Regions from separate parts of the Streptomyces sp. NPDC020362 genome, predicted to be linked through region 1. Evidence: riboswitches for the same ligand, from Rfam matches in the RefSeq annotation. Region 1 holds a riboswitch; the other holds the start of a gene.
The links. A riboswitch is a leader RNA that binds a small molecule or an ion and turns the genes downstream of it on or off. The one in region 1 is predicted to bind cyclic di-AMP.

Region 1 (5,153 bases):
GGCCGGCGGGACTGCCAGGGCTGTCGGGCCGGGACGACGAGCACGACGAACGGCGCCGCCACGGGACGTCGCCCGCCCCGGCCTCGGCGTCGTCCCCCTGCAGCCCGCGCGTGATCCCCGTGCAGATCTCCTCCAGGTGCCCCACCTGCTCCGGCGTGAGCCGGTCGAAGAGGGTCGCACGGACCGCCTCGACGTGCCCGGGCGCCGTACGCTCCAGTACGGCCATCCCCTCGTCCGTCAGCACCGCGAGCGAGCTGCGCTTGTCCGAGCAACACTCCTCGCGGCGCACCAGCCCGTCCCGCTCGAGGCGGGTCACCGCATACGTCAGCCGGCTGCGGGTGATCTTCAGCTTCTCGGCGAGGTCGGTCATCCGCAGGCGCCGGTCGGACGCCTCGGAGAGATTGGCCAGAACGGAGTAGAACAGGTGGGGCATGCCGGCCTCCTGCTGGAGCTGCCGGTCGATCGCGTCCTCCAGCAGCTGGGAGGCGGCGATGTAGGCGCGCCAGGCGCGCTGCTCCTCGGGGGTGAGCCAGCGGGTCGTCATGCCGCCAGTGTAAGTTTGTTTCAAACTTGAACCAAGACCGACAGTCCTCCGCCTCGCCAGGGAGAGCGCGCCGATGCCGTACCCGTACGTCCTGCTGTCCGCCGCCGTCTCCCTCGACGGCTACCTGGACGACACCGGCCCCGAACGGCTCCTGCTGTCCAGCCCGGCCGACTTCGACCGCGTCGACGAGGTGCGGGCCTCGGTCGATGCCATCCTCATCGGCGCCGGCACCATCCGCGCCGACAACCCGCGCCTCCTGGTGAACTCCCCCGAGCGCCGCGCGGCCCGCACGGCCGAGGGCAGGCCCGCGTACCCGCTGAAGGTCACCGTCACCGCCGGCGGCGACCTCGACCCGGCCGCGAACTTCTGGCACACGGGCGGCGAGAAGCTCGTGTACACCACCGACAAGGGCATCGAGCAGGCCTCGCGCGCCCTCGGCCGGAGTGCCGACGTGGTCTCCCTCGGCCGCGACCTCGACTGGCGCACCCTGCTGGAACACCTGCACGACGTGCGCGGCGTACGGCGCCTGATGGTCGAGGGCGGTGGCACGGTCCACACCCAGCTGCTCCAGCAGGGCCTCGCCGACGAGCTGCAGCTGGTCCTCGCCCCGCTGTTCGTCGGCGATCCGGCGGCGCCGCGCCTGTTCGGGCCCGGGTCCTACCAGGGCGGCCGCCTCCGGCTCACCGAAACCCGCCGGATCGAGGACGTCGTCCTCATGCGCTACGAGCCCACCGCCCCCGGCGCCGGCCCCGTACCCACCGCCGCCGACCACCACTGGCTGCGCACCGCCTGCGACCTGGCCGCCCTGTGCCCGCCCTCCGGAACGGCCTTCAGTGTCGGTGCGGTGGTGGTCGCCGCCGACGGCGCGGAGCTGGCGCGCGGCCACTCCCGCGAAGCCGGCGACCCCGTGGTCCACGCGGAGGAGGCGGCCCTCGCCAAGCTCGACCCGGCCGACCCGCGCCTGGCCGGTGCCACGGTCTACAGCAGCCTCGAACCCTGCACCCGCCGCGCCTCCCGGCCCGCACCCTGCGCCGAGCTGATCCTGCGGGCGGGGGTGCGCCGGGTCGTCACGGCCTGGCGGGAGCCGGACACGTTCGTGACGGCGGCCGACGGCACCGGGGTGCTGCGGGGCGCGGGCGTGGACGTCGTACTGCTGCCGGAACACGAGGGACGGGCGAAGGCGCCGAACGCGCATCTGATGGCGTGATCGGCGCCTCACGGAAACCCGTGTGCTTCGCACCCTGCGCATGACGTACACTGGAGTCACAACGACGCGGGGTGGAGCAGCTCGGTAGCTCGCTGGGCTCATAACCCAGAGGTCGCAGGTTCAAATCCTGTCCCCGCTACTGAAACTCAGGGCCGGAATCCAGCAATGGATTCCGGCCCTGAGTGTTTTCTCCGCGACCGCCCCTTCCGGGCCCCGTGAGTGCATCCCCAGCTCTGCGACCGCCCCTCGGGGCATCAAGTGGCGTACATCACGCCGGAGATCCGCTCGGTCCACAGCGGCCGCCCGCCGTGCGGGCCTCGCGACCACCCCTCGGGGTCGACGGGCGCAGCTTCCACCCCTGTGACCCACAGTGACCGGACGGCAGCCCTCCGCATAACATCTGAGTCACCATCAAAACGTTCGTGACTCCTGAACACCGGTCAACTCGCCCGTTTTCCGCCGGTCGTGCCCTGTACGTCCGCAGCGAAGAACGTTAATGATCAAGCCGAACGGCTTGGAATCTCACAGGTGGGTCTATTAACGTTCGATAACGCAGCGCGGTCGTCCCAGCCGTCACCCGAGGCGGCTCCGTGCGCACGTGCCGAATCCCGCAAGGGAACCGGGGAACCACCACCTTGGGGTGAATCGCTCGGATGCCGTCGTGAACCGTTTGGGTCCACGACCGGTATACGCGCGTAGGAGACCTTCCTGCTCCGAACCCGTCAGCTAACCCGGTAGGCGGAGGAAGGAAAGGAGCACGCCTTCGTGGCGTCCAACCGGCCTGCCCCAGAAGCCCCGTTCGTCCCGTCTCAGCGCGAGACCGAGACCTTCGGCTACGGCGACCACCGCACCGAAGAGGGCCCCTGGGAGGAGTGGAACCCCACCGAGGACTCCATCCGCCCGGTACGCGGCCGGCACCGGGTCTCCAAGCAGCGCGGCGGCGGACTCGCTCGCAGCTCCACCGTCCTCGGCGTCGGCGTGATCGCCGCCGTCGGCGCGGGTGGCATGGCGAGCGCCCACACCGGCAAGCCGCCGGTTTCCCTCTCGATGCCCGACCTGTCCTCCGTCGGCTCCCTGTTCGACGACGGCTCCTCCGCCTCCGACGCGTCCAAGGCCACCGAGGCCTCGCTCAGCAACGTCGGCGTGAACTCCGCCGACAGCGACCAGGACGGCAACGCCGGCGAGGCCCTGCGCAACCGGATCATGGCGCAGGCCGAGCAGCAGCAGAGCAAGGCCCAGAGCAAGGCCACCGCGGTCGCCCTCGCCTCCGCCGAGAAGCAGGGCGCCGCCGCGGCCGCCCAGGCCGAGAAGGAGGCCGCCGCCAAGGCCGCCGACGCCAAGGAGAAGGCCGAGGCCGCCGCCAAGAAGCAGGCCGAGGCGGAGCGCCTGGCCGAGCTGGCCAAGCAGTACAAGCTGCCGGTCGTCTCGTACACGATCACCGGAACCTTCGGCCAGCCCGGCTCGATGTGGTCCTCCGGCTACCACACCGGCCTCGACTTCGCCGCTCCCACCGGCACCCTCATCAAGGCCATCCACGGCGGCACCATCACCCAGGCGGGCTGGGCCGGCGCCTACGGCTACCGCACCGTCCTCACCCTGGACGACGGCACCGAGCTGTGGTTCTGCCACCAGTCCTCGATCGGCGTCTCCGTCGGCCAGAAGGTCAGCACCGGCGACGTCATCGGCCGCATCGGCGCCACCGGCAACGTCACCGGCCCGCACCTCCACCTGGAGGTCCACCCGAACGGTCAGGCCACCGGCATCGACCCGATGACGTGGCTGCGCGGCAAGGGCCTCAACCCCTGACCGGCCAGTCCGCCCGAGCCTGATCCATCCCCTCATCCGGTCCCCGGCAGCCCTGACGACGACCCCCCGGCGTCAGGGCTGCCGGTCGTGTGTCCCCACACCCTTCACATCCCTCCCGGAATGTCCGGGAGGGATGTGATCGTTAACCCGGACATGACCGACTCTCATGCCTCACGGCGCACACTGGGTTCCTCCGACCTCGAGGTCTTCCCACTCGCCCTCGGCGGCAACGTCTTCGGCTGGACCGCCGACGAGGACACCTCCTTCGCCGTCCTGGACGCCTACACGGCCGCCGGCGGCAACTTCGTCGACACCGCCGACGTCTACTCGGCGTGGGCCGAGGGCAACAAGGGCGGCGAGTCCGAGACGATCATCGGCAAGTGGGTCAAGGCCCGCGGCAACCGCTCCGACGTCGTCATCGCCACCAAGGTCAGCCAGCACCCCGAGTACCAGGGCTTGTCCGCGGCCAACATCAAGGCAGCCGCCGACGCCTCCCTGCGCCGCCTGGGCACCGACTACATCGACCTCTACTACACCCACTACGACAAGCCCGAGGTACCGGTCGAGGAGATCATCGGCGCCCTGGACGGCCTGGTGAAGGCGGGCAAGGTCCGGCACATCGCCGCCTCCAACATCACCCCTGAGCGGCTCCGGGCCTCCCTGGACTTCTCCGAGCGGGAGGGTCTGGCGCGGTACGTCGCCCTCCAGCCCCACTACAACCTGGTCTCCCGCGACACCTACGAGGGCCCGCTCCAGGACCTCGCCGCCCGTGCGGGCCTCGCGGCGGTCCCGTACTACGCCCTCGCCTCGGGCTTCCTCACCGGCAAGTACCGCCCCGGTACGCCGGTCGACAGCGCCCGCGCCGGTTCGGCCGCCAAGCACCTCGCATCCGAGCGCGGCCAGAGGGTCCTCACGGCACTGGACGAGATCGCAGCCGCCCACGAGGCCCCCGTGGCCACGGTCGCCCTCGCCTGGCTGGCCGCCCGGTCCACGGTGACGGCCCCCATCGCCTCGGCACGCACCCCGGAACAGCTTCCGGCGCTCCTGCGGGTGGCGGACCTGCGGCTGACCACCACCGAACTCAAAACCCTGACAGAGGCCTCAGCCTGATCCCGCCCAGCCCACCACCGCCTCCGGTCCGAGCCTGGCTGGTCCGGCGCCGCCTCCGGTCCGAGCCTGGCTGGTCCGGCGCCGGCTTCGGTCTGAGCCTGGCTGGTCCGGCGCCGGCTTCGGTCTGAGCCTGGCTGGTCCGGCGCCGGCTTCGGTCTGAGCCTGGCTGGTCCGGCGCCGCCTCCGGTCCGAGCCTGGCTGGTCCGGCGCCGGCTTCGGTCTGAGCCTGGCTGGTCCGGCGCCGGCTTCGGCTGGGCTTGGCTGGTCCACCGCCGCCTCCGGTCCGAGCCTGGCTGGTTCGGTGTCGGCTTCGGCTGGGCTTGGCTGGTCCGGCGTTGGGCTCGTGGTCTGGCTGGTTCGGTGTCGGCTTTCTGGGCATAGCTGGTCCGGTGCCGGCTTCGGCTGTTCGGCGTCCACGGCAACCTCTTCTCCGCCGCAACGGTGATCAGCCACGATGGCGCGGTCCGGCGGTGCCGAACTCTCCGC
Region 2 (5,153 bases), on a different contig from region 1:
CGCCCCGCCGTGTCGCCGAGTTCGCGCCCCGGGTGCAGGAGCTGACCGACCGCCTCATCGACGGGTTCGCCGCGACGGGCTCCGCCGACCTCATCCACGAGTTCGCCTTCCCCCTGCCCATCTACGCCATCTGCGACATGCTCGGCGTCCCGCGCGAGGACCAGGACGACTTCCGGGACTGGGCGGGCATGATGATCCGGCACGGGGGAGGGCCGAGGGGCGGGGTCGCGCGGTCCGTGAAGAAGATGCGCGGCTATCTCGCCGACCTCATCCACCGCAAGCGCGAGGCGCTGCCCGCCGAGCCCGCGCCCGGCGAGGACCTGATCTCCGGGCTCATCCGGGCCTCCGACCACGGCGAGCACCTCACCGAGAACGAGGCCGCCGCCATGGCCTTCATCCTTCTCTTCGCCGGCTTCGAGACGACCGTCAACCTCATCGGCAACGGCACCTACGCCCTGCTCACCCACCCCGAGCAGCGGCGTCGGCTGCAGACGTCCCTGGCCGCCGGGGAGAGGGACCTCCTGGAGACCGGTGTCGAGGAACTCCTGCGGTACGACGGACCCGTGGAGCTGGCCACCTGGCGGTTCGGCACCCGGCCGCTCACCGTCGGCGGCCAGGACATCGCCGCCGGGGACCCGGTGCTCGTCGTCCTCGCCGCCGCAGACCGCGACCCCGAGCGGTTCGCCGATCCGGATGTGCTGGACCTGTCCCGCCGGGACAACCAGCACCTCGGGTACGGCCACGGCATCCACTACTGCCTCGGCGCTCCCCTCGCCCGGCTGGAAGGCCAGGCCGCCCTCGCCACCCTCCTCACCCGTCTGCCCGACCTGCGGCTCGCGGCCGATCCGGCCGAGCTGCGCTGGCGCGGCGGACTCATCATGCGCGGCCTGCGCACGCTGCCCGTGGAGTTCACGCCCGTGCCGTGAGCACACCCGCCCGGGCGCGTACGGCAGACCTCAATTCTGTGATCTTCACGTGATCTGCGCGGCATTAACTTGTGACAAGTGATCGTCTGCCGATACGTTCACCCATCAGCGTGACACCCCGCTTCACCCGTCACGCCGGCCCCGTTGTCGCACGAAAGGCTTCCGCATGCTCACCGGGAACGGTCGTCACCGTCGCCCCCGTCAGGCTCCGGCTCTCCTCGTCGCGGCCGGAGTGACCGGCTCCGCCATCGCCATCCCGCTCCTCGGTGCCGCGAGCGCCAACGCGGCCGACGGCACCACATGGGACAAGGTGGCCCAGTGCGAGAGCGGGGGTTCCTGGAGCGCGGACACCGGCAACGGGTACTACGGCGGCCTGCAGATATCCCAGGACGACTGGAACAAATACGGCGGCTCGGAGTACGCCTACAGCGCCGACCAGGCCAGCCGTTCGCAGCAGATCGCCGTCGCCGAGAAGATCCTCGCCGACCAGGGCACCACCCCCTGGGCCACCTGCGCCCTGCTCTCCGGCCTGACCTCGAACTCCGGCTCCGTGGACGTCGACACGGGCCTCGGTGACTCCGACGCGCAGGGCTCGGACGCGCAGGGCTCCGATGCGCAGGGCTCGGACTCGCAGGGTTCCGGTCACTCCTCCGGGCACAAGGACTCGTCCGACTCCACCGATACATCCGACTCATCCGGCCTGTCGGACTCGTCGTCTTCGTCCGACTCCTCCTCGGATGTGGCCGCCAAGCCGTCACCGAGCGCGAGTAAGCACACCGGTTCTCATCGCTCCGACAAGGCCGATGAAACCCCCAAGTCCGACAAATCCTCCTCGCCGGGCTCCGGGGGCCGGCAGGAAAACGAGTCGCCCACCGCGGACCCCACCACGGAAGACTCGGACAATTCCGCCCAGAGTGACGGCTCTTGGAGCCTCGTCGACACCGGCTCGCTCAGCAGCGGCGGGCGTCACCGCGGCGGGAGTGCGGACGAAAGCGCGGCAAACGGCCAGAACGCCGCCTCGCCCGGCCGCCATGCCTCCCGCGACGCGAGCACCTACACCGTCCGCGACGGCGACACCCTCGTCTCCATCGCCGACTCCCTTGACGTCGACGGCGGATGGCGCGCCCTGTACGCCGGGAACAAGAAGGTCGTCGGCGCCGACCCGAACGACATCACCCCCGGTCAGACCCTGAATATCGGTGCGGAAAAGGGTGGAAAGTAGCGGGAGTTGACGCCCCGCTTCACGCCGAATGTCCGTTTTGGCGAAAGTGTGGGATGAGTCTCAGAAGCCCTGATCGTCTTTGAAATTCCGCCGGGCGCATGTCTACGGTCAAGGCCGCTCGTCACCACGAGCCCCGGCACTCGCAACGCCGAGTCCTGCCAGCGGTTGCCCGGGAACAGTCGTCGCGTCATGCGCCGTAGGCAGGAGCGGGGGACCCAAGGTAAGTGCCGGGGCCAGCAGTTGAGGCTGGATCCGGCTAGGGGTGAAGCCGCGCCTCCCCAGGAGGTGCGGCCGGGCAACTCAACCGGCCCGAACCCGACAGCTCACCTCGCAGGCGTCGGTGAGGGGATCGATCCATGCTGTTTTCCGGCAAGGGCAAGCACCGTCGTCCGTCCAAGGCCACCCGGGCCATCGCGCTCGCCGGTGTCACCGGTGCCGTCGTCGCCGCCCCGCTGATGGCGGCCGGCAACGCCTCCGCCGCCACCGGCTCCGAGTGGGACGCGGTCGCCCAGTGCGAGTCCGGCGGCAACTGGGCCATCAACACCGGTAACGGCTACTACGGCGGCCTGCAGTTCTCCGCCTCCACCTGGGCCGCGTACGGCGGCACCGCCTACGCCGCGCAGGCCAACCAGGCCACCAAGGCGCAGCAGATCACCGTCGCCGAGAAGGTCCTCGCCGCCCAGGGCAAGGGCGCCTGGCCGGTGTGCGGCACGGGCCTGTCCGGCACCCCCTACAGCGGCTCCGCCCCCACCGCCGCGCCCAAGAGCGCCCCGGCGAAGACCACCGCGCCGACCACCCGCTCCACCGACACGCAGGCCGCCTCCCGCTCGGCCGAGCGTCCGGCCCCGAGCAAGACCGTCACCACCCCGACCGGCAAGAAGGTCAAGAAGGGCGACGGCGAGTACAAGGTCGTCAAGGGTGACACCCTCAGCACCATCGCCGAGAAGCACGGCGTCAAGGGCGGCTGGAAGAAGCTGTTCGAGCTGAACAAGGACATCGTCGAGGACGCCAACCTCATCTACCCGGGCCAGCAGCTGCACCTGAAGTGACACCTGGCTCCCACCGGAACCACAGCGCTCTCACAAGGCCCGCCCCCACTCTGAAGGCCTCGTGAGGGTCATCCCCCCGTCCCCACGGGCTCCCCGCCCCGGCGCGTGTTCCCCCGTACGCGCCGGGGCGGGGTTGTTTGTTTCCCCGCCCTGCTTTCCCGCCCTGTTTCCCCACTCTTCAGCCGGGCCTCATCCGGAAGCCCCTTTGTTCCGGACGTGAACAATGGGTACGGTCTCCCTGTCCACGGGACGGTCGGTCGGTGGCCGACGGGCCCGGGACGGTTAGGCTCTAGTCGCAAGGCGCACCCGCCCCGCACAACCAGCGTCACATCCATGAAGGAGATGCTCGTGCCGTCCATCGACGTCGTCGTAGCCCGGGAAATCCTGGACTCCCGAGGCAACCCCACGGTCGAGGTCGAGGTCGGCCTCGACGACGGCAGCACGGGTCGTGCCGCCGTTCCGTCCGGCGCCTCCACCGGCGCCTTCGAGGCCATCGAGCTGCGCGACGGTGACCCGAACCGCTACCAGGGCAAGGGCGTCGAGAAGGCCGTCCTCGCCGTCATCGAGCAGATCGGCCCGGAGCTGGTCGGCTACGACGCCACCGAGCAGCGCCTGATCGACCAGGCCATGTTCGACCTGGACGCCACCGACAACAAGGGTTCCCTCGGCGCCAACGCCATCCTCGGCGTCTCCCTCGCCGTCGCCCACGCCGCCTCCGAGGCCAGCGACCTCCCGCTCTTCCGCTACCTGGGCGGCCCGAACGCGCACCTGCTGCCGGTGCCGATGATGAACATCCTGAACGGCGGCTCGCACGCCGACTCCAACGTGGACATCCAGGAGTTCATGATCGCCCCGATCGGCGCGGAGTCCTTCTCCGAGGCCCTGCGCTGGGGCACCGAGGTCTACCACACCCTCAAGTCCGTCCTGAAGTCCAAGGGCCTGTCCACCGGCCTCGGCGACGAGGGCGGCTTCGCCCCGAACCTCGGCTCCAACCGTGAGGCCCTCGACCTCATCCTGGAGGCCGTCAAGCAGGCCGGGTACGTCCCCGGCGAGCAGATCGCCCTGGCGCTCGACGTCGCCGCCTCCGAGTTCTACAAGGAGGGCAAGTACGTCTTCGAGGGCAAGGAGCGCTCCGCCGCCGAGATGACGGAGTACTACGAGGAGCTGGTGGCGGCCTACCCGCTGGTCTCCATCGAGGACCCGCTGTTCGAGGACGACTGGGCCGGCTGGAAGGTCATCACCGACAAGCTCGGCGACAAGGTCCAGCTGGTCGGCGACGACCTCTTCGTCACCAACCCGGAGCGCCTGGCCCGCGGTATCGAGGAGGGCACCGCCAACGCCCTGCTGGTCAAGGTCAACCAGATCGGCTCGCTGACCGAGACCCTGGACGCCGTCGAGCTGGCCCAGCGCAACGGCTTCAAGTGCATGATGTCCCACCGCTCCGGCGAGACCGAGGACGTCACCATCGCCGACCTGGCCGTCGCCACCAACTGCGGCCAGATCAAGACCGGCGCCCCGGCCCGCTCCGAGCGCGTCGCCAAGTACAACCAGCTGCTGCGCATCGAGGAGATCCTCGACGACGCCGCGGTGTACGCGGGCCGCAGCGCCTTCCCGCGCTTCAAGGGCTGACCCCTCCCGGGCCAAGTCCCAGCCAGTCGTACGTACGTCCCCGTACCCGGTCCCGTACCGTGTCGGGGACGTACGCGCGTGTTGACGGGAGGCGGGGAAGATGGCCGTGCTGTGCTGTCCCGGGGGCACCCCCCGGACCCCCGGCCGATAGCGGGTGGCCGGAGCGATGATGCGAGGTGAGCTGTCATGACCGGCCGGGACCGGTTCTCCACCGCGACCAGGCTCAGGCTGCTCGGCGAGCAGACCGCGGCCCGGGTCTACCGCTCCCAGACCAAGCGACAGGCCCGCCGCTCCCGGCTCACCGGCCGGGCCGCCCTGCTCGCGCTG

Region 2: another riboswitch for cyclic di-AMP. It lies ahead of AB0H32_RS08220 (transglycosylase family protein); the one in region 1 lies ahead of AB0H32_RS07420 (M23 family metallopeptidase).

The regions. Positions count from the first base shown of each region.
Region 1 is NZ_JBFAET010000011.1:22,019-27,171, reverse strand. It holds gene AB0H32_RS07435 (MarR family transcriptional regulator) at 1-544, opposite strand, end outside; gene AB0H32_RS07430 (dihydrofolate reductase family protein) at 618-1,751, shown strand; tRNA gene AB0H32_RS07425 (tRNA-Met) at 1,817-1,890, shown strand; cyclic di-AMP (ydaO/yuaA leader) riboswitch at 2,341-2,509, shown strand; gene AB0H32_RS07420 (M23 family metallopeptidase) at 2,517-3,557, shown strand; gene AB0H32_RS07415 (aldo/keto reductase) at 3,711-4,667, shown strand.
Region 2 is NZ_JBFAET010000012.1:84,537-89,689, forward strand. It holds gene AB0H32_RS08210 (cytochrome P450) at 1-926, shown strand, start outside; gene AB0H32_RS08215 (transglycosylase family protein) at 1,093-2,148, shown strand; cyclic di-AMP (ydaO/yuaA leader) riboswitch at 2,331-2,500, shown strand; gene AB0H32_RS08220 (transglycosylase family protein) at 2,505-3,197, shown strand; gene eno (phosphopyruvate hydratase) at 3,540-4,826, shown strand; gene AB0H32_RS08230 (septum formation initiator family protein) at 5,013-5,153, shown strand, end outside.